3 regions of the Guyparkeria halopsychrophila genome follow, and region 3 is predicted to be linked to each of the others. Evidence: predicted binding sites of a transcription regulator. Region 3 holds the regulator's gene; each other region holds the start of a gene.

Region 1 (10,599 bases), on a different contig from region 3:
GGGATCGCCGGGTGTGCGGCCGCCAGTCGGGTGAGAAAACTCAGACCGTCCTCGCCGGGCATGCGGATGTCCGAGAAGATCACGTCGGGCAGGTCGCCGCGATCGAGCCGGGCCTGCGCACTCGCCACCTCGTCGAAGGACTCCACGGCGAAGTCGGTGGTGGCCAGCGCCCGCTCGAGGACCCAGCGGATGGCCTGATCGTCATCGATCACCCACAGGCGGGGGATGGGATGTCCGTTGTTCGGCTTGTCGGCGGCTTGCATGGTCGGGCTCACTCGTTCGGTAGATAGGACGCCTTCCGCCCCGGGGCGTGGTCGCCGTCGGGGTGGATGGGCAGGATCAGGGAAAACCGGGTGACGCCGCGCTTGGGCACGAACTCGATCATGCCCTGGTGGCGCTCGGCAATGGTCTGCGCCAGCGACAGCCCTAGCCCACTACCACCGGCCCGGCCGCTGACCATCGGCAGGAACAGGGTCTCGACCAGGTCCTCGGGCACACCGGGGCCGTTGTCCTCGACGTCGATGCGCACGGCCAGTCGATGGCGCTTGCCGTGGATGGTGAACTGGCGCAGCACGCGGGTGCGGAAGGTCAACCGTGGCTCGGGGGTGTTGCCCTCACGCATGGCCTGGACGGCATTGCGGGCGAGATTGAGCAGCACCTGCACCAGTTGGTCGCGATCGGCCCAGACATCGGGAATCGACGGGTCGAAATCCAGCCGCCAGTCGAGCGGCTTGTCGCCCGCCTCGATTCGGAGCAGCTGGCGAACCTGCTCCAGGGGCTCGTGGACATTCACCCAGTGGCAGTCCGGTCGGTCGTTCGGCCCGAGCATGCGGTCGATCAATCCGCGCAGGCGATCGGTCTCCTGCAGGATGATGCGGGTGTACTCGGTGAGGTGCTCGTCGGGGAGCTCGCGCTCCAGCAGCTGCGCGGCGCCGCGCAGGCCGCCGAGCGGATTCTTCAGCTCATGGGCCAGCCCGCGCATCATCTGCCGGGTGGTCATCTGCAGCGAGTTGATCCGGGCGTCGCGGGAGATGCGCAGGTGGCGCTCGATGTCGTTGAGTTCCAGCATCACCCGGGCCCGGGGATAGTCCGGTCGCGGGGTGATCGCGCAGTCGGCCACGCGAGTCGACTCGTGGGCCAGGACCAACTCGATCTCGCGCAGGGTCACGACCTGCTGGGTGGTCAGCGCCTCGCTGATTGTCTCGGCCAGCAGGGGGTTGGCGGCGAAAACCGTCTCAAAGCCCGACTTGAGCGCGGCGCCGTAGCTGGTGCCCAGGAACTGCTCGGCCGCCGAGTTGAGATAAATCGGCCGATTGCGCTCATCGAGCACCACGATTGCGGTGTTGAGGGTGTCGGCAAGCCGGGGCTCGGATCTCGGGTTCATGCACTGCTCCACCGGGCGCGAAACGGCCGACAGGCCAGGCCTGCCGGGCGACTGACGATTTTGGTGCAATTAGCGTGCCCGGCCGAGAGCCACGGCATCGACCCTGACGGATCGCATGGTGGCGGGGCTGGCCCCAAGCGACAGCCCGGGCCAGAGAGTTCGACAAGGAACCAATTGCACCCGATCAGTGCATGAGAATAGACGATCGCACCGTTATTGGGAGGGCGTCATCAATTGAAAGCGCACCGGCGCACTCTCCTTGACCACCTCGCCGTTGCGGTGGATCTGCGCCACGAGCACGTGCTCGCCGGGCGCGAGGCCGTTGATCAGGTGACGACGCCCGGAGGAATCCCGCACGCGCGGCTCACCATCGACGAGAATGCGCACCCGGTCGCCACCCTGGAGATTGGGCTGCATCACCAACCCGACCGTGATGCTGCCCTGCAGGCGACTGGCTACCTCGCCATCGGCCGGCTCGACGATGGCCAGATGGCGATAGGCGGGTTCCTGCGTGTCTGTCCGAGTCTCCTGACCGGACGATGGTGGTGCGGCATCGTCATTGCCGACAGACGTGCCCGCGTCAGCGTCACCCTCACCGGCAGAGCGGGGATCGGCAGCCCCCGACCTCGCCCCTTCCACAGGGGCTGGTTCGGGCACCTTGACCGGCGTCATGGGAATGACCGGGGCATCCTCGACCTCGTGGACGGTCGCGCCCTCGACCGGCTCGTCGGTGAACACCGTCTCGCCGGCGTCGTTGGTGTACTGGTAGATCTTCGCGGCCGCCGACGGCTGGGCCAGCGCCAGCAGCAGTGGCCAGAGCAGGTGGACCCAACGCGACGACCTTCCGTTGACGACTCGCATGGATGTGCCCTCGATGCGTTGGCGGCGGGTCATGCCCCGGATGTCCCGGGTGCCATGGATGTCTCGGGCGGCCGGATCACGGCCCGTAGCTGATCGAGCCGGGACTCGAGCGCCGCGCGATCGGGCGCGGTGACCGTGACATGGCCGAGCTTGCGCCCCGGGCGTGGGGTCTTGCCGTAGTCGTGCCAATGGGTACCCGGCACCGCCAGCACCGCCGCCGGGTCGGGCAAGGTGCCGACCAGGTTGAGCATCGCTACTTCGCCCAGCGGGTCGGTCTCGCCCAGCGGCCAGCCGATCACGGCGCGGATGTGGTTCTCGAACTGCGAGGTGCGCGCCCCGCCGAGGCTCCAGTGACCGCTGTTGTGCACGCGCGGGGCCATCTCGTTGATCACCAGCCGCCCGTCGACGACGAAGAACTCGATCGCCAGCACGCCGACGTAATCGAGCTTGTCCATCACCAGCCGGGCGGCGCGCTCGGCATCGGCCTGCAACGGGTCGCCGCTGTGCGCCGTGGTCTGCCAGAGGATGCCGTGGCGATGCTCGTTGGTCACCAACGGGTAGACCCGCGCCTCGCCGTCGCGACCGCGCACGGCGACGATGGACACCTCGCGCTCGAATGCGAGCATCTTCTCCAGCACCGCCGGGGCGCCGGCCAGTGCCTCCCAGGCAGACGCCGCCTCGCCGGGGTTGCCCGGCCCGCCCTCGTGGGCGGCATGGGCGGGATCGGCCAATCGCACCTGGCCCTTGCCGTCATAACCGAAGCGACGCGTCTTGAGGATCGCCGGGGCGCCCAAGTGAGCAACGCCCTGGACGATGTCACGGACCGAGTCGACCTGCACCCACGGCGCGACCGATAGCCCCAACCCCTCGAAGAACTGCTTTTCCTCGACCCGATCCTGCGCCACGGCCAGCGCCTGCGGATTGGGCATCAGGCAATTGCGTGCCGCGACCAACTCGGCGGAGGCCAGTGGCACGTTCTCGAACTCGAGCGTGACCAGGTCACACTCGACGGCCAGGCGCTCGAGTGCCTCGGCATCGTCGAACTCGGCGCGCAGGTGGCGCCCGACCGAGGCGGCCGGCGGCTCCATGGCCGGGTCGAGGAAGGTAAAGCGGTGCCCCATCGCCACTCCGGCAAGGCCCAGCATCTGGCCGAGCTGGCCACCGCCGATCACGCCGATGTGCAGCCCGGCCGGCTCGCCGGTGCGCCCCTCGACGCGTGGCACCTCGCACTGATCCTGAACGCCGCCCATCGGCTCAGTCCTCGCCCGGCTCGGGCTTGTCGAGCACCGCCTGCGTCTGGCGCTCGCGCCAGTCATCCAGCCGCTCGGCCAGCGCCTCGTCGTGGGTCGCGAGCGTCGCCGCGGCCAGCAGCGCGGCATTGATCGCGCCGGAGCGACCGATCGCGAGCGTGCCCACCGGCACGCCGGCCGGCATCTGCACGATCGAGAGCAGCGAGTCCATCCCCGAGAGGGCCTTGGACTGCACCGGCACGCCGAACACCGGCAACCGGGTCTTGGCCGCGACCATGCCCGGCAGGTGCGCCGCGCCGCCGGCCCCGGCGATGATCACCTTCAGGCCCCGACCAACGGCCGCATCGGCGTAGTCGAACAGCTTGTCGGGGGTGCGGTGCGCCGAGACCACCGCCTTCTCGAAGGGAATGCCCAGCGCCTCGAGCGTCTCGCAGGCATGACCCATGGTTTCCCAGTCGGACTGCGAGCCCATGATCACTCCGACCAGCGGTTGGGGGGCACTCATACGCCGGTCACCAGGGCCGGCAGGACGTCCTGCAGTTGCGGGTGCGTGTTCGCCACGCCCACGGCGGCCACGTACAGGAACACCAGGATGGCCAGCACCCAGGCACTGGCGCGCAGGCCACGGGTCTTGCCAAAGCGCATCGCGACCAGGCCCAGGCCGATGTAGACGATCAGGCCGACGATCTTGACGGTGAGGAAGTCGGGATGAATACCGTTGCCCCAGAACAGCAGCCAGGCGGCGACCAGGGCGCTGACCAGCAGCACGGTGTCGACCACGTGCGGGGTGATCTTCACCCATTTTTTGCTCAACATCGGCGAGCCGGCGAGCATCCAGATGCCGCGCACGACAAAACCGATGAGCGAGAGCACGGCCGCCAGGGCATGCAGTTGGATCCAGAGTGAGGCGTTAGCCATGGGGTATCTTCCCGATTGATGTGTCCGTGTGACCGCGGGGGAAATTTCCCCAGATGCGGAAAGGGCCAAAGCATAAATCATCGGCGCCCACCCCCCAAGGTCGCTACACTGAGGGCTCCGCCGGGTACCCGCGACATGAGGTGATGCCATGCAGCTACCCAACCACCTGGTCTCCCTGCCGATTGGCGCGATCGGCTGGCTGCTGGCCCTCGGCAGCCTCGCCTGGGCGGTGCGCACCGCGCCCTGGCCGGCCCTGCGTGCCGATCCCTCGCGCATTCACCTGGTCCTCCTGGCCGTCGTCTTCCTGACCGGCATGTGGACGCTCTCGGCCACGCTGATGCCGGGGCTGACCCTGCACTTTCTCGGCGCGGCCACAGTCACACTGGTCATCGGGCTGGAGCTGACCCTAATTGCCGGCCTGATCGCCGCCGTTCTCTCCGCATTGCTGTTCGGCCATGGGCTGGCCATCGCCGGCTGGACGTTCGTGCTGAGTGCCGCCCTGCCCGCGGCGATCACCTACGGCATCACGCGCGCCTCGCAGCACTTCCTGCCGCCGAATTTCTTTATCTACCTATTCATCGGCGTGTTCCTCTCCGCCGTGCTCGGCGTGCTGGTCCACGGTGGCGGCACCGCGTTGCTGGTGATGGCGCTGGGGCTGTATGACACGGACATCATCTGGAACAACTACCTGCGCATCCTGCCGCTGCTCGCCTTCCCCGAAGGGGTCATCAACGGCATGCTCATGACGGCCCTGGCACTGGTCAGCCCGCAACTGGTGATCTCCTTCGACGACCACCATTACATCGACGGCCGGTGAGCCGAGATCGCTCGGGCGCGCGCCCAGCTGACACGCTGGCGGATTGCGTCCTGACGTCGTCCATTTGCAAGATGCAACTCGCACCACCGCCATCAGTCCAACTGGGCTCGGGTAAACGTTTGTTTATGGAAGGACGCCGAGCCGCGCGAGGGTGGCATGGAACCTGCTTTATCAAACCCTAGCCGAGCAGGAGTGAGCTCGGATAATTAAGTGACACGAGATATCAGGAGTTCCTCATGAAGAAACTGACCGCGATCGCATTCGCCTCCGGTCTGGCCGTCGCCTCCGGGCAGGCCATGGCCGCCGACATCAAGGCCGGCAAGAAACTGTTCGAGCAGAGCTGCGCCTCCTGCCACGGCCAGCAAGCCCAGGGCCAGGGCATGTTCCCGGCACTGACCGGCAAGAGCGCGGACCACCTCGTCACCGCGCTGGGCCACTACAAGAACGGCAACCAGGACGCGCTCAAGGAAATGGGCGACCTGGGCGGCTCGAACTTCGCCATCATGGCGCCGAACGCTGCCGGCCTGTCCGACGACGACATGGAAAACCTGGGCGCCTACATCGAGACGCTCTAAGCGTCCGAGCACGGTCCCGCAAACGACAAACCCGGACCAGTGGTCCGGGTTTTTTTGTGGCTGATGGCAAGTCACATGGACCTTGCTCGAATCGACTCGCCGCCTACTCCCGCATCAAACCGAGTCTCGCGCCTGCGGGCGCGATTCGCGGGCGGGGCCCGCTCCCCCAATACCTTCACGGCACGGGACGGTTGCGCGTTTTCAGCGCCCGCTGCGTAGCCGGTCGAGTCGCAGGCGGTCGCGCGCATCGAACAGGCGCCGCGCGCCCAGCTGCACCGCTATCAGCGAGCCAAAGCCCGTCGCCGCGGTGATCAGGAACATGATCAGGATCTGGTACTTGACCGCCTCGATCGGCGCCGAGCCGGCGAGTATCTGCCCGGTCATCATCCCCGGCAGGCTGATCACCCCGGCCGCGGCCAGCATGTTGAGCGTCGGGATCAGGCCGGCGCGCATCGAATCCGACCGCAGCTCGGCGGTGGCCTCGCGCACCGAGTGGCCCAGCACCAGCCGCGCCTCGATCTCGGCGCGACTCTGCCACGCCGTCTGCGTCAGGTTGTTCAGCGCCAGCCCGATGCCCGTCATGGTGTTGCCCAGGATCATCCCCAGCAGCGGGATGGCGTACTGGGGCTCGTACCAGGGGTCGGTCTCGATCATCAGGGTCAGGGCCAGCACCGTGACGATCAGCGCGGTCACGCTCATCGCCGCCAGGCCGATACCGTAACCGTGCCAGCCACGGATGGCCCGCTTCTGCCGCGCGACCACTTCGTAACCCGCCAGCCCCATCATCACCATCGCGATCAGCACGATCCACGGCAGGGTCGCCGCGTCGAATACCGCCTCGAGGATCACGCCCACCAGCAACAGCTGCAGCACCATGCGCACGCTGTTCAGGGCCAGCGTGCGAAACAGACCCAAGCCCAGCAGTATCTGCACCACCCCGAGGGCCAGCACCAGCCCGGAGGCCACGATCAGGTCAACCGGCGTCAGGCTATACAGATCCATGCAGCACCCCTCCTTCGGCGGTCATTTCCAGCCAGCGATCGTCGTGGACGGCAATCTCGCGCGGATCGTGACTGATCCACACGGCGGCCGCGGACCGATCTCGCAGATAGTCGAGCAGCAGGCCTGCCATCGCCTCGGCGTTGTCGCGATCAAGATTGGCGGTCGGCTCGTCGAGCAACAGCACGCGCGGCTCGAGCGCCAGCGCGCGCAATACCGCCAGCCGCTGACGCTCACCAGAGGACAGGCGCTCGACGGGCGACTCCCACAATGCCGCCCGCAGTCGCAGGCGCTCCCACCAGGCCTCGGACGGACGGGACGGGAAGTGCTCGGCCACCGTGTCAGCCCACCAGCCGGACTCCGCCGGCACGAGCGCCACCTGGCGGCGCCAGTCGGTCGCCGGCATGGATTGCTGCTCGACACCTTCCAGCTTGATCTCGCCCTCGTGCGGAGACAGATCGGCCAGCGCGCGCAGCATCTGGCTCTTGCCCACGCCCGATTCGCCCCGCACCGGCAGCACCTCGCCGGCGGCCAGCGCGAACGAAACCGGCGGCACGTTCGGCCCGCACAGATCCTTCACCTCGAACAACATGCAGCCCCCACTGTCGAAAAAACACGCCCCACAAACAAAACGCCGGCCCGAGGGCCGGCGTTCCACTTGCGTTGCTCTGAACCGCTGGCGCGCGGTCCGGCTTGCCGGTTATCCGGGCCCCTTAGGAGCCCGCCGGCTCCTCGCCCATGACCGCGATGTAGGCACCCAGCGCCTCGATGTCATCATCGGTCAGGCTCGTAGCCTGCGGGATCATCGCGTAGGAGTTCGGACCCATCTCCTGACCCTTGCGATAGATCTTCAGCAGGGAGATGGTCTGATCCATGCCTGTGCCAGCCAGCTTGGGCGCGTTGAACAGCTCGCCACCGTCGCCTTCGGCGCCGTGGCAGATGGCGCAGGAGGAATACAGTGCGCGACCGCGGTTGATCAGCGACTCGCTGACGATGCGCGGCTCTGCCGGCTTCTCTGCCTTCTGGACCTCGCCACCCTCGGACTTGGCCTCGTCACCACCCTCGCTGGCGCCGGCGTCGCCGCCACCGCCATTGGTGCCACCGAACTCGTCGGCGATGTAGACCGACAGGTTGGCGATCTGCTCGTCGGAGAGGCTGGATGCGTTCGGCGCCATGGTGCCGTAACGACCACCCAGGCCGACCGACTTCAGGTAGTCCTGATCGCCTTCACGATAGGCGGTCAGTTTCTTCTGGATGGCGGAGGCATCCATTCCGGTCAGCACCGGGAAGGCGCCGCCCTGGCCGTTGCCATCCGCACCGTGGCAGGCCGCGCAGGAGGCATAGGCGCCCTTGCCGGCTGCCACATCGCCGTCGACGGCACCGCCGCCATTGCCATTGCCGTCAGCGCTATCGCTAGCGGCATCGCTGTCGCCACCGTCGGAGGCGCCACCGACACCACCGCCGAACTCGTCGCCGATATAGGCGGCCAAGTCAGCAATGTCCTCGTCGGAGAGGTTGGCGGCGTTCGGCGCCATGGTGCCGTAGCGGTCACCCAGGCCGACCGACTTCAGGTAGTCCTGATCGCCGTCGCGGTAAGCGGCCAGCTTCTTCTCGGCCTCGTCAGCCGGGATGCCGGTCAGCACCGGGAAGGCGCCGCCCTGACCCTTGCCGTCGGTGCCATGACAGGCGGCACAGGAAGCGTACTTCTCCTTGCCGGCGGCGATATAACCACCGGAACCATCAGAGGACGTCTCGTCGCCGCCCGCATCCGACTCGTCATCGGAGCCCGACTTGACGTCGGCCGAGGCAGTCTTGGTTTCCTCTTGCTTGGTTTCCGGCGTCTCGACTACCTGCCCTTCGAGTGCGTTCTCGTCAGCGGTGTTGAAGAGCGCGTTCACGAGATAGAACACGGCAACCAGCAGGACCAGCGCCGAGACGAAGCCAACCAGCTTCGACATCGGATCGACCTTGGGGGTATGTTGAGCCACGAGAATCCTCCAGAATCTTTATCGTTTTAGCATGCGCAACGGCGCGTAGTATATCGGCAAAAATCCTCGTTTGACAGAACCGGCGCGCGCATGTCTTCCCCCGCATCCAAAAAAAACCACACATCCGGCAGGGTCTCCAGCTCGGGGCGCGGCAGAAAGGCGTCTCCGGGACTGTCGTCTCCCGTGGGAGAACTGCCCGGCGTCGGCCCCAAGGTCGCCGAAAAGCTCGCCCGCCTGCAAATCGAGACGGTCGAAGACCTGCTCTGGCACCAGCCATTGCGCTACGAGGACCGCGGCACCAAGCAATCGCTCTCGCCGGAACACATCCATGAGGCGGCGCTGTTCGAGGTGCGCATCACCGAGGTGCGCCCGCTGTTTCGCGGCAAGGCCCGCCTGGTTTGCCAGGCCGTGGGGGAAGGCCCGTCCGGCCCGACGCCCCTGACCGTCTGGTTTTTCGGCCGCTTCGGCCCCACGCCCCAGGCCGGCCGGACCTACCTGCTGTTCGGCGAGTTGCAGCACGGGCCGCACGGCCTGGAGATGGCCCAGCCCGAACTGGTCACGCCCACCCAGATCGGCCAGATTCGCCCGGTCTACCCCGCCACCGAGGGCGTCGCCCAGCCCAAGCTGCGCCAACTGGTCGAGGCCGCACTGGAAGTGGCCGTGCGCGAGCTGCGCGACCCGCTGCCCGTCACGATTCGCGAGGCGCGCGACTGGCCGCCGCTGATGCGCGCCCTGCAGCGCATCCACCTGCCCAAGCGCAACGACGGCGTGCCGGACCGCAGCGAGCCGGCACTGCAGCGCCTGATCACCGAGGAACTGGCCACCCACATCCTCGCCCTGCGCCAGCGCCGCGCGATCACCCGCCAGGTCGCCGCACCGGCCATCCCGCCGCAGGAACACCTGTTTGACCAACTGCTCGGGCATCTGGGCTTTTCGCCCACCGGCGCACAGACGCGGGTGATCGGCGAGATCAAGACGGATCTGGCCCAGCGCCTGCCGATGCTGCGGCTGGTGCAGGGCGACGTCGGCTCGGGCAAGACCCTGGTCGCCGCGGCCGCCGCACTCGATGTGATCGACGCCGGCTATCAGGTCGCGCTGATGGCGCCCACCGCGCTGCTCGCCGAGCAGCACGCGCGCAACTTCGCGCAATGGTTCGAGCCGCTGGGGCTGTCGGTGCTGCTGCTGAGCGGCCAGCAGTCGGCCGCCCAGCGTCGCGAGGGGCTGGCGCAGCTGGCCGACGGGCGCGCCCAGATCGTGATCGGCACCCACGCGCTGTTCCAGGAGTCGGTCGCCTTCCATCAACTGGGACTGGTGATCGTCGACGAGCAGCATCGCTTCGGTGTACACCAGCGCCTGGCGCTGACCGACAAGGGCGCCAGCCCGCCTGACTCAATGGGTTCAGGCGGCGCACGCCGGCCGCATCAGCTGATCATGACCGCCACCCCCATCCCGCGCACACTGGCCATGACGCAGTTCGCCGACCTCGACGTCTCGGTCATCGACGAGCTGCCGCCGGGCCGCACGCCGGTGACCACCGTGGTGGTGCGCGCCGACCGCCGCGGCGAGGTGATCGAGCGCATCGCCCGCGTCTGCGCCGAGGGGCGACAGGCCTACTGGGTCTGCCCGCTGATCGAGGAAGGCCAGATCGAGGCACAGGCGGCCGAGTCCACCTTCAGCATGCTGGCCGAGGAGTTGCCGCATTTGAACATCGGCATGGTGCACGGGCGGATGAGCGCCGCCGAAAAGCAGCGCGCGATGGCCCGCTTCAAGGCGGGTGACTATCACCTGCTGGTGGCGACCACCGTGA
Region 2 (10,599 bases), on a different contig from region 3:
CCTGTGGCTGAAGCATCACGGCATCGAGCCCGACCACGACGTGCGCATCGTGGTGATTCCCCCACCACAGATGGTCGCCAACCTCCACCATGGCCATATCGACGGTTTCTGCGTGGGCGAACCCTGGAATACCCTCGCGGTCCAGCGCGGCGAGGGGCGAATCGCGATCACCGGCTACGAGATCTGGAACAACAGTCCGGAAAAGGTCCTCGGCGTGACACACGCCTGGGCGAAGGCCCACCCGCAGACGCTCAAGGCGCTGATGGCCGCACTCTACGAGGCATGCGCCTGGCTGGACGATCCCGAGCACCGCCTCGAGGCGGCGCAGATGATCGCCGAAGCGCACGTGATCGACGCCCCGGAGGCGGCGATCGCCCCGTCGCTTACCGGGCGAATCCAGATGGGGCGAGACGAACCGATCGTCGAACTGCCTGATTTCAACGTGTTCCATCGCTACTCGGCCAACTATCCGTGGTGGTCACAGGCGCTGTGGATGCTCGAGCAGTTGCCACTCGACAGCGATCTGGCGGATGGAGAGGGCCTGCTCCCCCGACTCGCCGCGCAAGTGTTCGATGATCGGCCGTACCGGGAACTGATGCAGGATCTCGGCGAGCCCCTACCCATCGAGCGCAGCAAACGCGAGGGCATCCACGCCACAAACTGGCAGGAAACGCCCGGCGGGCTCACGTTGGGCGCCGACCGTTTCCTTAACGGACAAGCATTCGACCCGCCGGGCTGAATCCGGCCATCGTTGCACCATGATGGCGAACAGCTGCCGCGTCATGGGGCAACGGCCAACCGGCCAATCGGGATTAAATCCAACAACCTGTTGTTTTATCAGACTATAGAAAAATGGCACAGCCCATGCATTAAGTAAAGCACGCCCCGCCAACGGCGGCGGGAGCAACCAATCAAAACGAGCAAAGGCGCTCACGAATCCGGCAAAGCCGGAGCGTGAGCGCCTTTTTTATTTCATGCCCACGAATCGTCCATAGGAGAGATCTCATGACCCAAACAACCCCGTCACGACGCCGCTTTTTGCAGCGCACCGCGATGAGCCTGGCCGGTGCGGCACTGGCCGGCAGCGCCCTGACCGCCCTGCCGGCGCAGGCCGAAATCGGCTACGCGGAGAAGGAGGCCCTGACCTTCGGCTTCATCAAGCTGACCGACATGGCGCCACTCGCCATCGCCTACGAGAAGGGTTACTTCGAAGACGAGGGGTTGTACGTCACGCTTGAAGCCCAGGCCAACTGGAAGGTGCTGCTCGACGGCGTGATTACCGGCCAACTCGACGGGGCACACATGCTTGCCGGGCAACCGCTCGCCGCCACCATCGGTTACGGCACCGAAGCGGAGATCATCACGCCCTTCTCCATGGACCTCAATGGCAACGGCATCACGCTGTCCAACGACGTCTGGGAGGAAATGCTCCCCGACCTGCCCAAGCGCGACGATGGCAAACCAGTCCACCCGATCAAGGCCGACTACCTCAAACCGGTGGTCGACCGGCGTAATGCCGAGGGTCAGCCGTTCAAGATGGGCATGGTGTTTCCCGTCTCCACCCACAATTACGAGCTGCGCTATTGGCTGGCTGCCGGCGGGATTCACCCGGGCTACTACGATCCGAGCAACGGCGACACCTCCGGGCTCATCGACGCCGATGCCCAGCTTTCGGTCACCCCGCCCCCGCAAATGCCCGCGACCCTCGAGGCCGGCACCATCAGCGGCTATTGCGTCGGTGAACCCTGGAACCAGCAGGCCGTGTTCAAGGGCATCGGCGTGCCGGTCATCACGGACTACGAGATCTGGAAGAACAACCCGGAGAAGGTGTTCGGGATCACGCGCGAGTTCGCCGAGACGTATCCCAATACCACCGTGCGTCTGGTCAAGGCGCTGATCCGGGCCGCCAAGTGGCTGGATGCCGACGACAACGCCAACCGGCCCGAGGCGGTCGAGATCCTGGCGCGGCCGAACTATGTCGGCGCCGATGAGAAGGTGATCGCCAATTCCATGACCGGCACCTTCGAGTACGAGAAGGGCGACGAGCGCCCGGTCCCCGACTTCAACGTCTTCTTCCGTTACAACGCCACCTACCCCTACTACTCGGATGCCATCTGGTACCTCACGCAGATGCGCCGCTGGGGCCAGATTGCCGAGCGCAAGTCGGACGACTGGTACATGGAGACCGCCAAGCAGGTCTACCGCCCGGACATCTACACCCAGGCGGCGCGCGAGCTGATCGCCGACGGAACGATGAGCGCCGACGACTTCCCGGATTTCGACAGCGAAACCGGCTTCAAGCCGCCGCAGAGTGAGTTTATCGACGGCGTCACCTACGACGGGCGCAAGCCGAACGAGTACCTCAAACAGTTCCCCATCGGTCTCAAGGGCGAGGACCAGGTCTGACCGACCTGGACTGCCCGAACATCCGGAGTTAAACCATGAACACCAACCTGTCACTCAAGACACCACGGGCCATCGCCCCGTTCGTGAACCTGGCCCGGGGCGAGAGCCCCCGGGCCCAACTCGACGTCTTGTTCCGCACGGTCGGCCTGCCGGTCATCGGCCTGATGGTCTTCCTGATGCTCTGGTCCGGCGTGGCCGGGAAGATCGACACCTCGCTCGGCCAGTTCCCCGGCCCGGCGCAAGTCTGGAACCAGGCCGAGGCGCTCTACGTGGAGCACGTCGCCGAGCGCGAAAAGGCCGAGGCCTTCTATGAACGCCAGGACGACCGGATCGCCGAGCGGCTGGCCAACGATCCAGGGTACGAGCCGCGGATTCACGACTACACCGGCAAGGCGACATTCTTCGACCAGGTCATCACCAGCCTGATCACCGTGCTCTCGGGTTTCTTAATCGCCTCGATCATCGCCATCCCGCTGGGCATCATCACCGGCCTGAGCCGCAACCTGTACGCGGCGTTCAACCCGCTGGTGCAGATCTTCAAGCCGGTCTCGCCACTGGCGTGGCTGCCGCTGGTCACCATCGTCGTCAGCGCGGTCTACGTCACCGATGATCCCATGTTCGACAAGTCTTTCCTGACCTCGATGATCACCGTCGTCCTGTGTTCTCTCTGGCCGACGATGATCAACACCACCGTGGGCGTGAACACCGTCAGCCGCGATCTGCTCAACGTCTCCCAGGTGCTGCGCCTGGGTTGGCTGACCCACGTGGTCAAGATCGTCCTGCCCTCCTCCATCCCGATGATCTTCACCGGCCTGCGCCTGTCGCTGGGTATCGCCTGGATGGTGCTGATCGCCGCCGAAATGCTGGCTCAGAGCCCTGGCCTCGGAAAGTTCGTCTGGGACGAGTTCCAGAACGGCTCGTCCGACTCACTGGCCCGGATCATGGTCGCCGTGCTGGTGATCGGCCTGATCGGCTTCCTCCTCGACCGGGGCATGCTTGCGCTGCAGCGAGCCATGTCCTGGGACAAGACCGCAATAATGCGTTAATGGAGACTTCGTCATGACTCAATCACACCTCGAACTGACGGGCGTCGACATCGAGTTCCCCACGCCCAAGGGACCCTTCCAAGCCCTCGACAACATCAACCTCAAGGTCGACGAAGGCGAGTTCATCTCGCTAATCGGCCACTCCGGCTGCGGCAAGTCGACCGTACTCAACATTCTCGCCGGACTGCACCAGGCCACCCGCGGCGGCGTGCTGCTCGACGGCCGCGAGGTCGATCAACCGGGCCCCGAGCGGGCGGTGGTCTTCCAGAACCATTCACTGCTGCCCTGGCTGACCGTCTACCAAAACGTTGAACTGGCGGTGAAGAAGGTCTTCAAGGGCCGCATGAGCCGCGCCGAGATGCGCGACTGGATCCACCACAATCTTGCCTTGGTCCAGATGGATCACGCCCTGCACAAGCGCCCGGACGAGATCTCTGGGGGCATGAAGCAGCGCGTCGGCATCGCCCGGGCATTGGCGATGCAACCGAAGGTGCTGCTGATGGACGAACCCTTCGGCGCGCTCGACGCACTCACCCGGGCCCATCTGCAGGACTCGCTGATGGAGATCCAGGCCGATCTGGGCAACACGGTGATCATGATCACCCACGACGTCGACGAGGCCGTGCTGCTCTCCGACCGCATCGTGATGATGACCAACGGTCCAGCGGCCACCGTGGGCGAAATCCTCACCATCGACCTGCCGCGACCCCGCAACCGTCTGGCCCTGGCCGACGACCCGACCTACAACCACTATCGCCACGAGGTACTGACCTTCCTCTATGAAAAGCAGAAGAAGGTCGAGGAAATCGGCAGCTCGAGCCCCGCTGCGGCCAAGGGAACGACCAAGGACAAGGCGAAGGAACGCGTCGCATGAAGCCGCGGCTAGTAATAATCGGCAACGGCATGGCCGGCGCGCGCCTGCTGGAGGAGCTGGTCGAGCATGAGGCCGGCAGCCACGCGATCACCGTGTTCGGCGCCGAGCCGCATGGCAACTACAACCGGATCATGCTCTCACCGGTGCTTGCGGGCGAGAAGACGGTCGCGGAGATCATGCTCAACCCACGCGAGTGGTACGCCCGCCACGACATTGCGCTGCATCTCGGCGACCCAGTGGTGACGATCGATCGCGAGCGGCGCGAGGTGACCAGTCGCGCCGGGGTGACCGTCCCCTACGACCAGCTTGTGCTCGCCACCGGCTCGCGCCCCTGGCTGCCGGAGATACCGGGCATCGATCTGGCCGGCGTGGGCGGCTTCCGGGATCTCGCCGACGTCGAGTTCCTGCGCACCCGGCTGTCCGATCCCCGGCCGGTGGTGATCCTCGGCGGCGGACTGTTGGGACTGGAAGCGGCTGCCGGGCTCGCCGGCCACGGCGTCGATGTGACGGTGGTCCACCGCAACCCGGTGCTGATGAACCGCCAGTTGGACGACGAAGCCGCCGCCATCTTGCGGCAGGAATTGGCGGCTCGGGGCGTGCGCTTCGTGCTGGACGCCCAGGCTAACGCGATCGAGGGAGTTGCACGGGCCGAGGCCGTGCGGCTGGACGACGGCCGCCGGCTGCCGGCCTCGACCGTGCTGTTCACCATCGGCATCCAACCGGAGATCTCGCTCGCGCAAGTTGCCGGGCTGGACTGCGGCCGCGGCATCCGGGTCAACGAGCAGTTGCGCAGCGATGACCCGGCCATTTACGCCCTGGGCGAATGCATCGAGCATCGTGGTCGCACCTACGGCCTGGTCGCCCCGATCTGGGATCAGGCCCGCGTGCTGGCCGACGTGCTGACCACCGGCCAGGGACACTACCGCGACCGACTCACATCCACCCGCCTGAAGGTGACCGGCATCGACGTGTTCTCCGCCGGCCGGATTGATCCCGAACCCGGCGATCACTGTCTGCGCCTTCGCGACCCGCAACAGGGTATTTACAAGAAACTCATTCTCCGCGGCGACCGCGTGGTCGGCGCGGTACTGGTCGGCGATGTGGCCGACGGGGGGTGGTACTTCGACCTGCTCGAGGACCACGGCAACGTGCGCACATTCCGTGACCGTCTGCTGTTCGGCAAACACTTCTGCGAGCCGGACGACGCACTCACCCCCTCTCACGACTCGCCCACCGAAAACGCCGCCTGACACTGCGGACAGGAGCACACCATGAGCAACCGACAACAACTCATCGTGATCGGCAACGGCATGGTCGGTCATGCCTTCGTCGAAAAGATGATCGAGGCCGACGGCCTTGCCCGCTTTGACGTGACCGTCTTCGGCGAGGAACCCCGCGCCGCCTACGATCGCGTGCATCTCTCCGAGTACTTTTCCGGCAAGAACGCTGAGGATCTCGCGCTCACCACGGCCGAAAACTACCGCGAGCAAGGCATCGACCTTCACCTCGACACCCCCGTGGTCGAAATCGACACCGACGCCCGCGAGGTGGTGACGCGTAACGGTACCCGGCACGGCTACGACCGGCTGGTGCTGGCCACCGGCTCGTACGCGTTCGTCCCACCCATCGAGGGTCGGGATCAGGACGGCTGCCTGGTCTATCGCACCCTCGAGGACCTCGATGCGATTCGTGACCATGCCGAACACGGCCGGCGCGGCGTGGTGGTCGGTGGCGGCCTGCTGGGTCTTGAGGCAGCCAACGCGCTCAAGCATTTGGGCCTCGAGACCCACGTCGTCGAGTTCGCCCCGCAGCTGATGCCCGCCCAACTCGACCTGGCCGGCGGCGACATGCTCCGTCGCCAGATCGAGGCCCTCGACGTGCGTGTACACACCGGCAAGGCCACGCAACTGATCGACGCCGGCGAACACCACCGGCTGCGCATGAACTTCGCCGATGGCGAGGCGCTGGAGACCGACCTGGTGCTTTTCTCTGCGGGCATCCGTCCGCATGACGAGCTGGCGCGCAAGGCCGGGATCGCGGTGGGCGAACGCGGCGGCGTCGTGATCGACGACCAGTGCCGCACTTCCGACCCGGCCATCTATGCCATCGGCGAATGCGCGCTGTGGAACCGCCAGATTTTCGGTCTCGTCGGGCCGGGCTATGCCATGGCCGACGTCGCCGTCAAGCAGTTGACCGAGGCCGGCGAGACGGCCGCCTTCACTGGCGCGGACATGAGCACCAAGCTCAAGCTGCTGGGCGTCGAGGTAGGCTCAATCGGCGATGCGCACGCCCGCACGCCCGGCGCCCAGGCCTATGCCACCATCAACGAGCCGGACGCCACCTACAAGCGACTGGTGGTGCTTGACGGTAAGCTGATCGGCGCGGTGCTGGTAGGCGACAGCGCCGACTACGACATCCTGCTCCAATACGCCCGCAACGGCCTCGACTTGCCCGAGCACCCCGAGTCGTTGATCGCGCCGGCCGGTGACGGCCCACCGGCCTTGGGCCCCGACGCCCTGCCGGAGACCGCCACGATCTGCTCCTGCCACAACGTCACCAAGGGCGGGATCATCGAAGCACTCGACGGCGGTTGCGCCAACCTGGGCGACATCAAGGGCGCGACCAAGGCCTCCACCGGCTGCGGCGGCTGCGCCGCATTGCTCAAGTCGACCGTCGACCACGAGCTTGCCAAGCGCGGCATGGAGGTCAACACCGACATCTGCGCGCACTTCTCGCATACCCGCATCGAGCTCTACCACCTGGTGCGGGTCGAGGGCATCCGTACCTTCGCGGAACTACTCGAGCGTCACGGCCGCGGTCTGGGATGCGATATCTGCAAGCCGACGGCCGCCTCGATCTTCGCCTCGGTATGGAACGAGCACGTGCTCGAACCCGTGCACCAGCCGCTGCAGGACACCAACGACACCTACCTCGCCAATATGCAGAAAGACGGCACCTACTCGATCGTCCCACGGGTGCCGGCCGGCGAAATCACCGCCGAAAAACTGATCGTAATCGGCAGCGTGGCCAAGAAATACGGTCTCTACACCAAGATCACGGGCGGCCAACGCATCGACCTGTTTGGCGCTCGCAAGGAGCAGCTACCGCCGATCTGGGAGGAGCTGATCGAGGCGGGCTTCGAGACCGGTCATGCCTACGGCAAGTCAGTGCGCACGGTGAAATCCTGCGTGGGCTCCACCTGGTGTCGCTACGGCGTGAAGGACTCGGTAGGCATGGCGATCCACATCGAGAACCGCTACAAGGGCTTGCGCTCGCCGCACAAACTCAAGTTCGCCGTCTCCGGCTGCACCCGCGAGTGCGCCGAGGCCCAGAGCAAGGACATCGGCGTTATCGCCACCGAGAACGGCTGGAACCTCTACGTCTGCGGCAACGGCGGCATGAAGCCGCGACACGCCGACCTGTTCGCCACCGATCTCGACGACGAGCACCTGATCCGCTACATCGACCGGCTGCTGATGTTCTACATCAAGACCGCCGACCGGCTGCAGCGCACCAGCGTCTGGCTGGAGAACCTCGAAGGCGGACTCGAGTACCTGCGCGAGGTGGTGATCGACGACCGGATCGGAATCGGTGAGGAACTCGAGAGCCAGATGCAGGCAGTGGTCGACAGCTACCGGTGCGAATGGAAGAGCACCCTGGCCGATCCCGCCAAGCTCAAGCGCTTTCGCAGCTTCGTCAATTCCGACCAGCCGGATGACAACGTGCTGTTCGTCGAGGAGCGCGGCCAGATCCGTCCGGCGACCGCTGAGGAAAAACGACAGCGTGCCGGGACCGAGACCCTGGCCGAGGAGGCATGACCATGACTGTGGCAGAACGTACCGAGTCCACCTGGATCGACATCTGCGCGCTGGACGAATTGGTGCCCCAATCCGGCGTCGCCGCCCTGGTGGGCAAACGCCAGGTGGCCCTGTTCCTGATTCCCCACACGGAGCCATCCGTTTACGCCATCGGTAACTGGGACCCGCTGGGCCAAGCCAACGTCCTTTCGCGAGGCATCCTCGGTGACCTCGACGGCGAGCCGGTGGTTGCCTCGCCGCTGAACAAGCAGCACTACCGCCTCCGCGACGGCCAGTGCCTCGAGAACTCGGTCAGTGCCCGCAGCTACCCCGTACGGGTCGTCGACGGCAGGGTGCAGCTTGCCCAGCCCGAGGCGTAAAGCGATTGGTTCGCCATGCACCACGATGGAACGGTCGCCACTCGATGGTGATCGCCGCTGGTGCATCGACGCGACCATGCCGCCGTCTGTCGTGCGTAAGCCATTGATTGTCAGTCATGACGTGGGTGGCATGAACCCTGCTTGAGCAAGGGTAAGCGTCCCAACGGCGGGGCGAAAAAATAGACCTGGACAAAGACGTCCGTTCCACGTGGCTGCAAGCCCACGCTGGATCGGGCGTCTTTTTTTTGCGAGTGAGAAATGCACGAGACCATCAAGACAACATGTCCCTACTGCGGAGTCGGCTGCGGCGTCGACGCCCGCCTCGACAACGGGCGTCTGGTGGGTGTGGTGGGCAGCAAGGATCATCCGGCCAACCTCGGGCGCCTGTGCGTCAAGGGCTCCGCCCTGCACGAGACCGTCGACCCGGCCGGGCGCATGCTGGTGCCGCAGGTCGATGGCGAGGCAGTGGACTGGGACACCGCACTCGACACCGTCGCCGACGGCTTTCGCCGCGTCATCGATGAGCACGGGCCGAATGCTGTGGCGATGTACGTCTCCGGCCAGCTGCTCACCGAGGACTACTACGCGGCCAACAAGCTGATGAAGGGCTTCATCGGCACGGCCAACATCGACACCAACTCGCGCCTATGCATGGCCTCGGCGGTAGTCGGCTACAAACGGGCGTTTGGCACCGATACCGTACCCACCTGCTACGAGGACCTGGAACTCGCCGACCTGGTCGTCCTAGTGGGGTCGAACGCGGCTTGGACCCACCCGGTAACGTACCAGCGCCTGGCTGCCGCCAAACGCGCCCGCCCCCAGATGCGAGTGGTCGTCATCGACCCGCGCCAGACTGCCACTTGTGACATCGCCGACCTGCATTTGGCGATCGCCCCAGGCAGCGATGCCTTTCTCTTCAATGGTTTGCTCGCGCGACTGGCCGATGACAACGCGATCGATACGGCCTATATCAACGCGCATACCGAGGGGTTCGCCCAGGCGATCGCCGCCGCTCGGGCCGACGCGCCCGATATCGGGGCGGTGGCACGCTCGACCGGCGTCGACATCGAAGACCTGCACACCTTCTTCGACTGGTTCGCCAGCCGCGAGCGGACCGTCACAATCTACTCGCAGGGCGTGAATCAGTCCTCGAGCGGCTCGGACAAGGCGAACGCGATCATCAACTGCCACCTCGCCACCGGCCGCCTCGGTGCGCCCGGGCAGGGACCGTTCTCGATAACCGGCCAACCCAACGCGATGGGCGGTCGTGAAGTCGGCGGGCTGGCCAACCAGCTGGCCGCCCACATGGATTTCCAGCAACCGGGCGCGGTCGAGCGCGTCGGACGCTTCTGGGGGTCTCCCGCCATGGCGAATGCACCGGGTCTCAAGGCCACCGACCTGTTCGAGGCGGTGGAGTCCGGGCAAATCAAGGCAATCTGGATCATGGCGACCAACCCGGTGGTGAGCCTGCCGGAATCCGAGCGGGTCCGCGAAACGCTGCGTCGCTGCCCGCTGGTGATCGTCTCCGACTGCATGCAGGAGACCGACACCACCGCCTGTGCCGACGTGCTCCTACCGGCGACCGGCTGGGCGGAAAAGGATGGCACGGTCACGAACTCCGAACGATGCATCTCCCGCCAGCGCGGCTTTCTCACGCCACCCGGACAAGCTCGCCACGACTGGTGGACGATCACCGAGGTGGCCCGGCGGCTGGGTTTCGCTGAGGCCTTTCCCTATCGCGGGCCCGCAGACATCTTCCGCGAGCACGCCGCGCTCTCAGGCTACGAGAACCACGGCTCGCGCGATTTCGATATCAGCGCGTTGGCTCGGTTGAGCGACGCGGACTACGACCGGCTCGCCCCGATCCACTGGCCGATCGATCCGGCCACCGGGCAAGGCCGCAAGCGCCTGTTCGAGGACGGTCGCTTCTTCACGCCCACTGGCCGGGCGCGTTTCGTCGCCATCACGGCCACCGGCCCGGCCATCAAGGTATCGGCACGCCGCCCGCTCATCATGAACACCGGGCGGATTCGCGATCAGTGGCACACGATGACCCGCACTGCCAAGGCATCGCGGCTGATGCAGCACATCGATGA
Region 3 (10,599 bases):
GCGCAGGTAACGGTATTTCCGATCGATGCTCCGATACGCCCGATCACCGGGGCGCGGCCCGTCGGCAAAGGCATCGCGCCAGTGATCCAGGGTGAATTCCTGCAGGTTGCCGTGCACCTCGAACAAGCCCCAGGCATTCGGCGGCAGGCTCCCCACGGGGACCGGCTTGCCCACGCCGCAGAGGAACAACCCGCGGGTGCAATGCAGACCGCCGGCACAATTGACCTCCTGTCGGCGGATTCGGTCGCCGAAACAGAACATGGTGTCGGTGCCCGCGCGGGCGGCGTACTCCCACTCGGCTTCCGTGGGCAGGCGATAGCTGTGCCCGGTGACCTCGCTCAGCCACCGCGCGTAGGCCTCGGCATCGCGCGCCGAGACGTTGTACATGGGAAATTCCGGATCGTTCCAGCTGAAGGGGCGTGGCCGGCGATGCCCGCTCGCCGCGAGGAACGCAGCATACTCGCGACGACGTATTGCCCCCCGGGTGATGGCAAAGGCGCGCTCAAAATGCACCTCGTGCCGCGGCTGCTCGACGGGGCGCGCACCATGTTCACTGGCCCGGCTACCCATCCAGCACCCACCGGGCGGAATCACGGCCACCTCGGGCGCCGGCTCGCCACCGGCATGGCCATCCCGGAAAAACACCTCCAGGCCACGATGGCGAGCCGCCTCGCGTTGTCGCTCGATCACCGCATCAACAAGATCGGCCTGAATGGCCGTGGCATCCGGCTGCATTCGCTCACCCCCAGGACAGAAACGGACTGACGTCGGAACCGGATAGATCGCCACCTGTCTTCACCGCCGCCTGTTCTAAAAGGTGCGACAAGCCACGGCGGTCCGTTCGCGTCGGACTGATATACTTCGAGCCCCAAAAATCTTAGCACGCCAACCGGATACCCCATGGAGCCCAACGCCCTGCATCCCGACAACCTGCTGCGCATGGCCCGCGAGGTGATCGATATCGAGCGGCAGGCCATCGACGCGCTGCCCGCAAGACTCGACCAGGCCTTCGTCGACGCCTGCCGTCTGATGCTCGATTGCGAGGCCCGGGTGATTGTTACAGGCATGGGCAAGTCCGGTCATATCGGCGGCAAGATCGCCGCCACATTGGCGAGCACCGGCACCCCGGCCTTCTTCGTCCACCCGGGCGAGGCGAGTCACGGCGATCTGGGCATGATTACCCAGCGCGACGTGGTCATCGCCCTATCTAACTCCGGGGAAACGGGCGAGATGTTGGCCATCCTGCCGGTGATCAAGCGTCTCGGCGTGGGTTTGATCGCCATGACCGGCCGTCCGCAGTCGACGCTCGCCCAGGCGGCCGACGTGCATCTGGACGTCGGCGTCGACCGCGAGGCCTGCCCCCTCAACCTTGCCCCGACCGCGAGCACCACCGCCACGCTCGTCATGGGCGATGCCCTCGCCGTCGCCCTGCTCGACGCCCGCGGCTTTCAGCCCGAGGATTTCGCCCTCTCCCATCCGGGTGGCTCGCTAGGCCGGCGCCTGCTGCTGCACGTGCGCGATGTGATGCATACCGGCGAGCAGCTGCCGCGGGTGGGGCCTCGGCACAGCGTCAAGCAGGCGTTGCTGGTGATGTCCTCGGGCGGGCTGGGCATGGCGGCCGTCGTCGATGAAGACGATCGCTTGCTCGGACTGTTTACCGACGGCGATCTGCGTCGCCTGCTCGATCAAAGCGATTTCGACCTCGACTGCCCGATCGAACGGGTGATGACCCCCGATCCGCGCACCTGCCCGGCCAACGTGCTCGCCGCCGAGGCGATGGCGATGATGGAGCGCGACAAAATCAACGGCCTGCTGATCGTCGACGAGAAAAAGCACCTGGTCGGCGCCCTGAATATGCACGATCTACTGCGGGCGGGAGTGGCGTAATGGCCGGGCATGACACGACATGGATTGAACGGGCGCGGCAGGTCCGGCTGCTGGTGCTCGATGTGGACGGCGTGATGACCGACGGCCGCCTGCACCTGACCGAGGATGGCGAGGAACACAAGATATTTCACAGCCGCGATGGCCACGGCATCAAGCTGATCCAGGAACTGGGCGTCGATGTCGCGATCATCACCGGGCGTTCGTCGCCCGCGGTCAGCCGACGGGCCAAGTCCCTGGGCATTCAGCACGTGGTGCTCGGCGCCACCGACAAGGGCCAGGCGATCGAGGAACTGGCGCAGTTGCTTGAAATCAGCCTCGACGAGATCGCCGCGATGGGCGACGACGTCCTGGACCTGCCGATGCTCAATCGCGCCGGACTGTCCGCGACGGTCAGCGACGCCCCCATGGTGATCCGCAGCCGGGTCGACTGGATCAGCCCGGTTCCCGGCGGCTACGGGGCGGTGCGGGCGCTCATCGACACGCTGATCGATGCGCGCGACCAATGGGGTGAAGTACTGGCGCGGTACCGCTGATCATGCGCTGGCCGCTCTCCTCACGGGTCAATCGCGGCCTGGTCGCCATCGCCGGGCTGGGATTGGTTGGCTGGCTGGCGTGGCAGAACCTCGCCGACGAGCTGGCCCAGCCAACCGATACAGCCGGCGGCTACGCCCAGCGCCTCGACAATGCCACCACCTGGCAATACGACGAGGCGGGCCAACTTGCCTATCGGCTTGAGAGCTCGCAGGCCATTCACCTCGACCAGACGACCACGGGAGACCACTACGAGCTCGACTCCCCGCGTGCCACCCTGCTGGATGCCGATCCGACCGTGCCGCCTTGGACACTGCGCGCCGAACGCGGCACGGTGACGGAGCGAGGCGAGACGGTCGAACTGGCAGGGTCGGTTCACGCGCAGCGCCAGCCGCACCAGGAGCGCGGATTGCTGGAACTGACCACCGAACAGCTTTGGCTCTATCCGGCACAGCGCCAGGCGCGCACCGACGTCCCGGGGCGTATCAGCGAGACCGCGCCGGACGGCACGCCCCGCTGGCACAGTAACGCCGAGCAGCTCGCCCTCGACTGGGGCGACAAGATCCTGACCCAGACCGGGCAGGTCCGCGACGAAATCCAACCCGGCACGACCGACAAAACCGACTAACCCACCCGACTCGGCACGGCAGCTACGCCACCCCGACGCCGGCGAGAAGGCAGGAAGATCACACCATGCAGATTCCAACGTATTCCAACCACTCAAGCCGCAACCACGCAACCTGGCTCGCGACAGTCGGCCTGTCACTGATGATCGGCCTGGGCACCCAGCCTGCATTGGCGGCACAGGCCGACCGGACGCAGCCGGTCAAGGTCCAGGCGGACAAGAAGGTGACCCGTTACCAGGAGGGCACCAGTGTCTACACCGGTAGCGTGGTGATCGACCAGGGCAGCCTGCATGCCACCGGCGACCGCGCGACGCTCTATCTTGAGGAGGGCGAGCTGGTGCGGGCGGTGCTCGAGGGTCACCCCGCCACCTTCCGCGAGCGCGATGACGAAGGCAACTGGGTCGAGGGCGAGGCGCGCGAAGCGGACTACCGCACCGCCGAAGGCAAGATCGAGCTGACCGACGAGGCCTGGCTAAAGCGCAGCGGCGACGACATCCGCTCCGATCGCATCACCTACGACCTGGAAAGCGAGGTGGTCGAGGCCGGCGAGGAAGGCGGCAACGCACGTGTCGAGATGACCCTGCAGCCACGCAACAAGAAAGACGACAACGGTGGGGACTGACGCAACGATGACCGCGGCAACCACCCAATCGCGCACTGCCTCCACCGAACAACGGCACCCCGCCCTGCTCGAGGTGCGCAGCCTGTCGAAGAGTTACGGGGCTCGTCCGGTCGTGCGCGATGTGTCATTGAGCGTCGAGGCCGGTGAGATCGTTGGCCTGCTCGGCCCCAACGGGGCCGGCAAGACGACCAGCTTTTACATGATCGTCGGACTGGTCGGGGTCGACCAGGGCGGGGTCTATCTCGATGGACACGACATCACGCACACGCCGATCGATCGGCGCGCACACCTCGGCCTGGGTTACCTGCCGCAGGAACCCTCGGTGTTTCGCAAGCTGACCGTGCGCGAGAACATCCTCGCCATCCTCGAACTGCGCCGCGATCTCAACGGGGCGACTCGCCGACGCGCGCTCGACGACTTGCTCCAGGAACTCAACATCACCCACATCGCCGGCTCCAAGGGCCAATCCCTGTCCGGTGGCGAGCGACGTCGCGTGGAAATCGCCCGGGCGCTGGCCGCCAACCCCCGCGCCATGCTGCTCGACGAGCCATTTGCCGGTATCGACCCGATCTCCGTGATCGACATCCAGCGCATCATCGAGCACCTGCGCGATCGTGGCATCGGCGTGCTGATCACCGATCACAACGTCCGCGAAACCCTCGGCGTGTGCAAACGCGCCTACATCGTCTCCGACGGCACAATCCTCGCCCACGGCACCGCCGACGAGTTGCTGGCAAACCAGTCGGTGCGGGACGTCTACCTCGGCCACGATTTCACGCTGTGATTCGTCTTGCCGAACCACCGATCGACCCAATCGGCGTTCGGCGTCCGCGGCAAAATCGTTGGCACAGTGCGCCTCCATTCGGCTAAACTGAACCTCATGCAAATTGCGTGCGCAACCTCACTTCATTACCCCACACCGGGCTCGGCAACACCCATGCCAGCCAACCACCTGGCCCGCATCACACCCGACGCTGACTCCACCGCGGGAGGCATGACATGTCCGGTATGAAGGCAGGACTCGAACTTCGCCTGGGCCAGTCACTGGCCATGACGCCACAGCTACAGCAGTCGATTCGACTACTGCAACTCTCCACCCTGGAGCTGAGCCTAGAGATCCAGCAGGCGCTCGACACCAACCCGTTGCTCGAGGTCGGCGAAGACGAGCATCCCGAGGAAGAGACGGCCGAGCAGGACGCCAAGGAAGAGCAGGACCCCGGCCTCCAGGCCGGCGAGGAACTCCTTGATGACCGCAAGGACAAGTCGGCCGATGACGACCTGGTGGTGGACTCGACCTGGGACGACTACTACGAGTCCGATGGCAGCACCCCCCTGAGTGCCAACGCCCCCGGCGACGACTACGACCCCTTCGCGACGCAATCGACCGGCGAAGACAATCTTCGTGATCACCTGCTGAGCCAGATCCATCTCGCCACGCTGTCGGAAACCGACCGGCGGATCGCCACCGCCCTGATCGAATCGATCGAACCATCCGGCTATCTCGACGAATCCCTCGAGGAACTCGTCGCCCTGCTGAAAGACGAGTTGCCGGGGATCGATGCCGAGGAAGTCGAAGCCACGCTTCACTACATCCAGCGACTCGATCCACTGGGCGTCGGCGCCCGCTCGCTGGCCGAGTGCCTGATCATCCAGATCGACCATCTTCATGCCGACGACCCGGCCGCCGCGGATGCCCGCGCCGTGCTCGAGGGCAACTGGCTCGAAGCGATCGCCCGGCGTGAGCTGCCGCAGGTCACCAAGGGGCTGGGCATCAGTCGCGAACGCCTCGAGGCGGCGCTGGGGCTCATCCAGTTGCTCGACCCCCGCCCCGGGCTTGCGATCGGAGACACGACGGCCGACTACATCAAGCCAGACGTGATTGTCACCCATCGGGAGGACGGCTGGCACGTCGACCTCAACCCGGAAATCGCGCCGCGACTGCGAGTGAACCAGACTTATGCCAGCCTGATCGATCGATCCAGCCGCGGCAAGGATGCCACCTACATCCGCAACCACCTGCAGGAAGCCCGCTGGTTCATCAAGAGCCTGCGCAGCCGCAATGAGTCCCTGCTGAACGTGGCACGCGAGATCGTGCGCCGGCAGATCGAGTTCTTCGAGCACGGCGAGATCGCGATGAAGCCCCTGGTGTTGCGCGAGATCGCCGAGACACTCGAACTGCACGAATCGACGGTCAGCCGGGTAACCACCAACAAGTACATGCTCACCCCCAGGGGCGTGTTCGAGTTCAAGTACTTCTTCTCCAGCCATGTCGGCACCAGCGACGGCGGCGAGTGCTCGGCGACCGCCATCCGGGCGCGCATCAAGAAGCTGGTCGAGGAAGAAAATCCCAAGAAGCCCTTGAGCGACGCCAAGATTGCCACCATGCTGGGAGATGAGGGGATCGACGTCGCAAGACGGACGATCGCCAAATACCGCGAGGCGATGGGAATTGCCTCATCAACCGACCGCAAGCGACTGATATAACGAACTTATAAGGAGCGGCTCATGCAGATCGACATCACCGGTCATCACGTCGACGTCACCGAGGCCCTCAAGGCCCACGTCCACGAGAAGTTCACTCGACTCGAACGTCACTTCGACAAGCTGGTGGATATCCACGTCATTCTGACCGTGGAGCGCAAGGAAGCGCAGAAGGCCGAGGCGAACCTGCACGTCAGCGGTCAGGACATGCATGCCGACGCGACCACCGACGACATGTATGCCTCCATCGATGCCATGATCAACAAGCTCGACCGGCAGATCGTCAAGCACAAGGAAAAGCTGACCAGTCACCGCTGAGCCCCCTCCGCCGGGCCACTCGTCGGCGGATGACGTGAAGGCAGCGACCAATCGCCCCCTTCACGACGTCGGAATCGGTGTTGCACAGCCGGCGCAACACGCTATGATGCGCGCCGATTCAACCATTCCCGCCCCGACCCGCGAGTGATCCTCGCGACCAGTCGACCGACAGGGTGCTTAATGAATACTGCCGAGCTATTTCCGATCCACCACATCCGGATCGACGAGCTGTACCAGAGCCGCAAGCGGGTTCTTGAGGTCCTTTCCGGCCTACTCGCCGACGATGAGCTCGGCGGCGAACAGGCCACCCGCATTTTCGAGGCGCTCGTCGCTCGAGAGCGGCTGGGCTGCACGGCAATTGGCCACGGCATTGCCGTTCCCCACGGTCGCGTCGACGATATCCTCACCCCGCGTGGGGCGCTGATCCGACTTCGTGAAGGCGTGGATTTTGGCGCGCCCGACGGCGCCCCGGTCACGCTGGTGATCGGCTTGGTCATCCCCGAGGATTGCCCGGAGCAACACCTGGAAATCCTCGGCCGACTGGCTCGTCACCTCAACGATGCCGACGAGCGGGAAACCATCATGGAGACCCAAAGCGCCGAGCGCGTGCAGGCCCTGATGGTAGAATGGCTCAAGGACGGCGCGGAAGCGACTGCGAGCTGACCCGGGCTGCGAGCCCGATCACAGGGGCAGGCCATGATCCCAAGCTTCACCTATCAGCACCTTCCCTCGGACGCCGGCGATAGCGACTGGCAGCGGGCGCTTCCCGATAGCTGGGACGCGCCCGTTGCCGGTGACCAACGCCTGATCGGCTCGGCAAACCCCTGGATACCCACGCGCGTCGCGCTGATCTCCCCGTCGCTGCGTCATTACCTCCAGTGTGGCGAGGAGTGTCTGCAGCGGGCAAACGGACCGGTGGCGGCGATCAGCCCGCCCCGGGTCATCATTCTCAGCCGGGCACATGCCGACGTGCTCGCCGACTGGCTCGACCAGCACGCCACGGCCACCAGCACGGCGGCCGACATCCATATCCTGAGCACCAGCGAGGACGACGAGACCGTCGTTCGGCGGTTGCGACGGTTATGTGGCCACACTGACGAAGACTGGCGCCATGGCGTGTTCATGGAGGTCAGCGGGTTGGGGGTGCTGATCCGCGGCTCAGCGGGCATTGGCAAGAGCGAGGTGGCACTCGAACTCCTCAGCCGCGGGCATCGACTGATCGCCGACGACGCGCCCTGCTTCACCGCTCACGGGGAGGAAGTCACGGGCTCCTGCCCCGATCGTCTGTTCGGCCTGCTTGAAGTCCGGGGCATCGGCATCGTCGACATCCGCGAACTCTTCGGCAGCAACGCGATCAAGGCGCGCAAATACCTTCGTCTGATCGTCGACCTCTACCCCGCCGATGCCGGCCGTCCCATCGGTGCCGAGGAGCGCCTGTTCGGCGACCGTGGCAACGAGCCGGTTGCCGGGCAGACCATTCCCGTCTGGCGCATGCCGGTGGCACCGGGGCGCAACCTTGCGGTCCTGCTGGAAACGATCGTGCGCCAGCGCAACCTCGAGCGACAGCGCGGCGGCCAGCCGGCCAGCCCGCAAATCGCGCGGCTGTTCGCCGACGGCGAGATTCCGCCGCGCCCCGATGAAAGGCCGGAGCCCTGGTCATGACCGCCCCCTTGCCGCGCTTGATACTCGTCACGGGGCAATCCGGCTCGGGCAAGTCCGTGGCCCTGGCGGCCCTGGAAGACAGCGGGTTCTACTGCATCGACAACCTGCCGCCGGACCTGCTCGACCACCTCGCCGAAAGCTACCTGGAAGGCAGCATCGTCGCGCGCGGGATTGCGATCAGCATCGATGCGCGTGCGCCCGAGCAATCGCTGGCCAACCTTCCCGACCGCATCGACCGACTCAGGGAACGCCTGCCGCAACTGCAGATCAGCAGCCTGTTCCTCGAGGCCGATCGTCAACGGCTGATCACCCGGTTTTCCGAGACCCGGCGGCGGCACCCACTCTCCTACCAGATCGAGAACCTGGTCGAGGCGATCGCGCGCGAGGGGCAACTACTGATGCCGATCCGCGCCTACGCGGACCTGGTCATCGACACCAGCCTGACCACCGTCCACCAACTGCGTGAGGACGTGCGCTCACGCCTGATCGGTGAAAAGGAGGCCGGGCCGCGCATCCTGATCCAGTCGTTCGGCTTCAAGTTTGGCATTCCCCTCGACTCGGACTTTCTCTTCGACGTGCGCTTTTTGCCCAATCCGCACTGGTCGGCAGCGCTACGTTCGCACAGCGGACTCGATCAACCGGTGGTCGAGTACCTCGAACAGCATCCGGTGACGCACGAGACCCGCACGCGCATCGCCGAGTTCCTCGCTCACATGCTCACCGAGGCAAGCCATAGTGATCGCAGTTACCTCACCTGCTCGATCGGCTGCACGGGCGGCAAGCATCGCTCGGTCTACGTCGTCGAGCAGATCGCCCGCGACCTGCGGCCCACCTTCGGCAACCTGGTGGTCCGCCATCGTGATCTCGGCAACCACTGACCGCGATGGCGCACCCCCTGTCTCGGGCCCGTTTTTCGGTATGATGCGTTTTTTGCCGACCGCGACCGAGGAAGCACTCCCGCAATGACCGTCGGAATCCTGCTGATCTGTCACAACGACATCGGGGGCCAGTTGATCGAAACGGCCACCGATATGCTAGAACGCCTCCCTACCCGGCTCGACCACCTCGACGTGCGCCAGGACGACGACCCGATCGATCTGCTCAATGCCGCCCGACGGCGGGTGGCCGACCTCGACAGGGGCGAGGGGGTTTTGGTATTGACCGACATGTACGGCTCGACCCCGTCGAACATCGCCCACCGCTTGCGCGATCAGCACGATGTGCAGGTACTGTCCGGCGTGAATCTCCCCATGCTGGTTCGCGCCCTGAACTATCCGCGCCTGTCGCTCGACGAGATGACGGCCAAGGCCTGCAGCGGGGGTCGCGAGGGTATCATTCAGGAAGGAGCGACCGAGGAGCGGTCATGAGCGAGAACATTCCTTCCGTCGTCCAGAGAGAATTGACGCTGCGCAATCGTCGCGGTCTGCACGCCCGCGCCGCCGCACGTTTCGCCGCGACGGCCGAACAATACGCAAGCGAGATCGAAGTCGCGTTCAACGACCGCCAGGTCAACGGCAAGTCGATCATGGGCCTGATGATGCTGGCCGCCGCCTGTGGCAAGACGATCACCGTCACCGCCACCGGCGACGATGCCGCCCAGGCCATCGAGGGGATCGCCGATTTGGTCGATGCCCGTTTTCACGAATCCGAATAAGAGAGACGGAGTACAACATGCAGCGTAGAGGCAACTCAGCAAAAGACGGTTACGTCGGGATCGACAACGATGGTGATGGGGGCATGACCTTCCACGGCCGCCTGATCCTCGATGCCCGCGTGTTCGGCCTGATTCCGGAAGACGAGACCTGTGAAGGTTGGGAACTTGGGCGTCTGCAGGGACTGGCCGACCGGGTCAATGCCGAATGGGACAAGCATGGCGGCGGCATCCCGAGCCAGCTGCCCGATGACCTGCGCCGTCGCCACGCAGAAGCCTACGAGAAGCAGATGCAGAAGGCCCGCGAGGATGGCTGGGATCCGGACGCGAACCTCGAAGACGAACAGTAAGGCAAACCGCTTCGCCGACCGGGCACGAAGTCCACTTCGGCCCCACAGACGTTAAAAGGTCGCCGGAACCCTCGTTCCGGCGACCTTTTTACTGCCCGGCCCCGCAAGCGGGCCCCGGGATCTTTCCAGGCATTCAACCCGCCATGCGAGCGAAGACGCGCTCGGCCGCGTCGATGGTCGCATCGATCTCGGCCTCGCCGTGGGCCATCGAGACAAACCCGGCCTCGAACGACGACGGCGCGAAATACACGCCCTCGTCGAGCATGCCGTGGAAGAATGCCTTGAAGGCCTCCTTGTCACAGGCGGTCGCGTCATTGAAGTTGGCCACCCGGTCCTTGTCGGTGAAGAACAGGCCGAACATGCCGCCGACGTTCTGGGTGATCATCGGGATGCCATGTGCCTTGGCCGCGGCGGACAGACCATCGCAGAGCGCCTGGGTGCGACGGGCCAACACGTCGAAGAAGCCGGGCA

The links. Region 3 encodes sigma-54, which starts transcription at its own class of promoters, with help from an activator protein. Its sites were predicted from a motif close to TGGCANGNTNCNTGCTT; they were not measured.
Region 1: the regulator sigma-54 is predicted to act here: its motif matches at 1,448-1,464, upstream of glnL (nitrogen regulation protein NR(II)).
Region 2: the regulator sigma-54 is predicted to act here: its motif matches at 8,630-8,646, upstream of ABGV18_RS09120 (nitrate reductase).

What each region holds. Positions count from the first base shown of each region.
Region 1 covers NZ_JBDODP010000006.1:13,858-24,456, forward strand. The annotation lists gene ntrC (nitrogen regulation protein NR(I)) at 1-263, opposite strand, end outside; gene glnL (nitrogen regulation protein NR(II)) at 272-1,384, opposite strand; gene ABGV18_RS03900 (DUF4124 domain-containing protein) at 1,598-2,278, opposite strand; gene ABGV18_RS03905 (5-(carboxyamino)imidazole ribonucleotide synthase) at 2,275-3,495, opposite strand; gene purE (5-(carboxyamino)imidazole ribonucleotide mutase) at 3,500-4,000, opposite strand; gene ABGV18_RS03915 (SirB2 family protein) at 3,997-4,413, opposite strand; gene ABGV18_RS03920 (energy-coupling factor ABC transporter permease) at 4,562-5,230, shown strand; gene ABGV18_RS03925 (c-type cytochrome) at 5,467-5,805, shown strand; gene ABGV18_RS03930 (ABC transporter permease) at 6,007-6,807, opposite strand; gene ABGV18_RS03935 (ABC transporter ATP-binding protein) at 6,794-7,396, opposite strand; gene ABGV18_RS03940 (c-type cytochrome) at 7,518-8,792, opposite strand; gene recG (ATP-dependent DNA helicase RecG) at 8,883-10,599, shown strand, end outside.
Region 2 covers NZ_JBDODP010000019.1:17,861-28,459, reverse strand. The annotation lists gene ABGV18_RS09155 (ABC transporter substrate-binding protein) at 1-739, shown strand, start outside; gene ABGV18_RS09150 (ABC transporter substrate-binding protein) at 1,006-2,406, shown strand; gene ABGV18_RS09145 (ABC transporter permease subunit) at 2,442-3,452, shown strand; gene ABGV18_RS09140 (nitrate ABC transporter ATP-binding protein) at 3,466-4,326, shown strand; gene ABGV18_RS09135 (FAD-dependent oxidoreductase) at 4,323-5,576, shown strand; gene nirB (nitrite reductase large subunit NirB) at 5,598-8,144, shown strand; gene nirD (nitrite reductase small subunit NirD) at 8,147-8,503, shown strand; gene ABGV18_RS09120 (nitrate reductase) at 8,762-10,599, shown strand, end outside.
Region 3 covers NZ_JBDODP010000003.1:102,333-112,931, reverse strand. The annotation lists gene ABGV18_RS02495 (SUMF1/EgtB/PvdO family nonheme iron enzyme) at 1-735, opposite strand, end outside; gene ABGV18_RS02490 (KpsF/GutQ family sugar-phosphate isomerase) at 901-1,887, shown strand; gene ABGV18_RS02485 (HAD-IIIA family hydrolase) at 1,887-2,420, shown strand; gene lptC (LPS export ABC transporter periplasmic protein LptC) at 2,423-3,046, shown strand; gene lptA (lipopolysaccharide transport periplasmic protein LptA) at 3,112-3,666, shown strand; gene lptB (LPS export ABC transporter ATP-binding protein) at 3,674-4,450, shown strand; gene ABGV18_RS02465 (RNA polymerase factor sigma-54) at 4,675-6,150, shown strand; gene hpf (ribosome hibernation-promoting factor, HPF/YfiA family) at 6,172-6,465, shown strand; gene ABGV18_RS02455 (PTS sugar transporter subunit IIA) at 6,646-7,128, shown strand; gene ABGV18_RS02450 (HPr(Ser) kinase/phosphatase) at 7,162-8,127, shown strand; gene rapZ (RNase adapter RapZ) at 8,124-9,005, shown strand; gene ABGV18_RS02440 (PTS sugar transporter subunit IIA domain-containing protein) at 9,090-9,494, shown strand; gene ABGV18_RS02435 (HPr family phosphocarrier protein) at 9,491-9,781, shown strand; gene ABGV18_RS02430 (hypothetical protein) at 9,799-10,128, shown strand; gene hemL (glutamate-1-semialdehyde 2,1-aminomutase) at 10,262-10,599, opposite strand, start outside.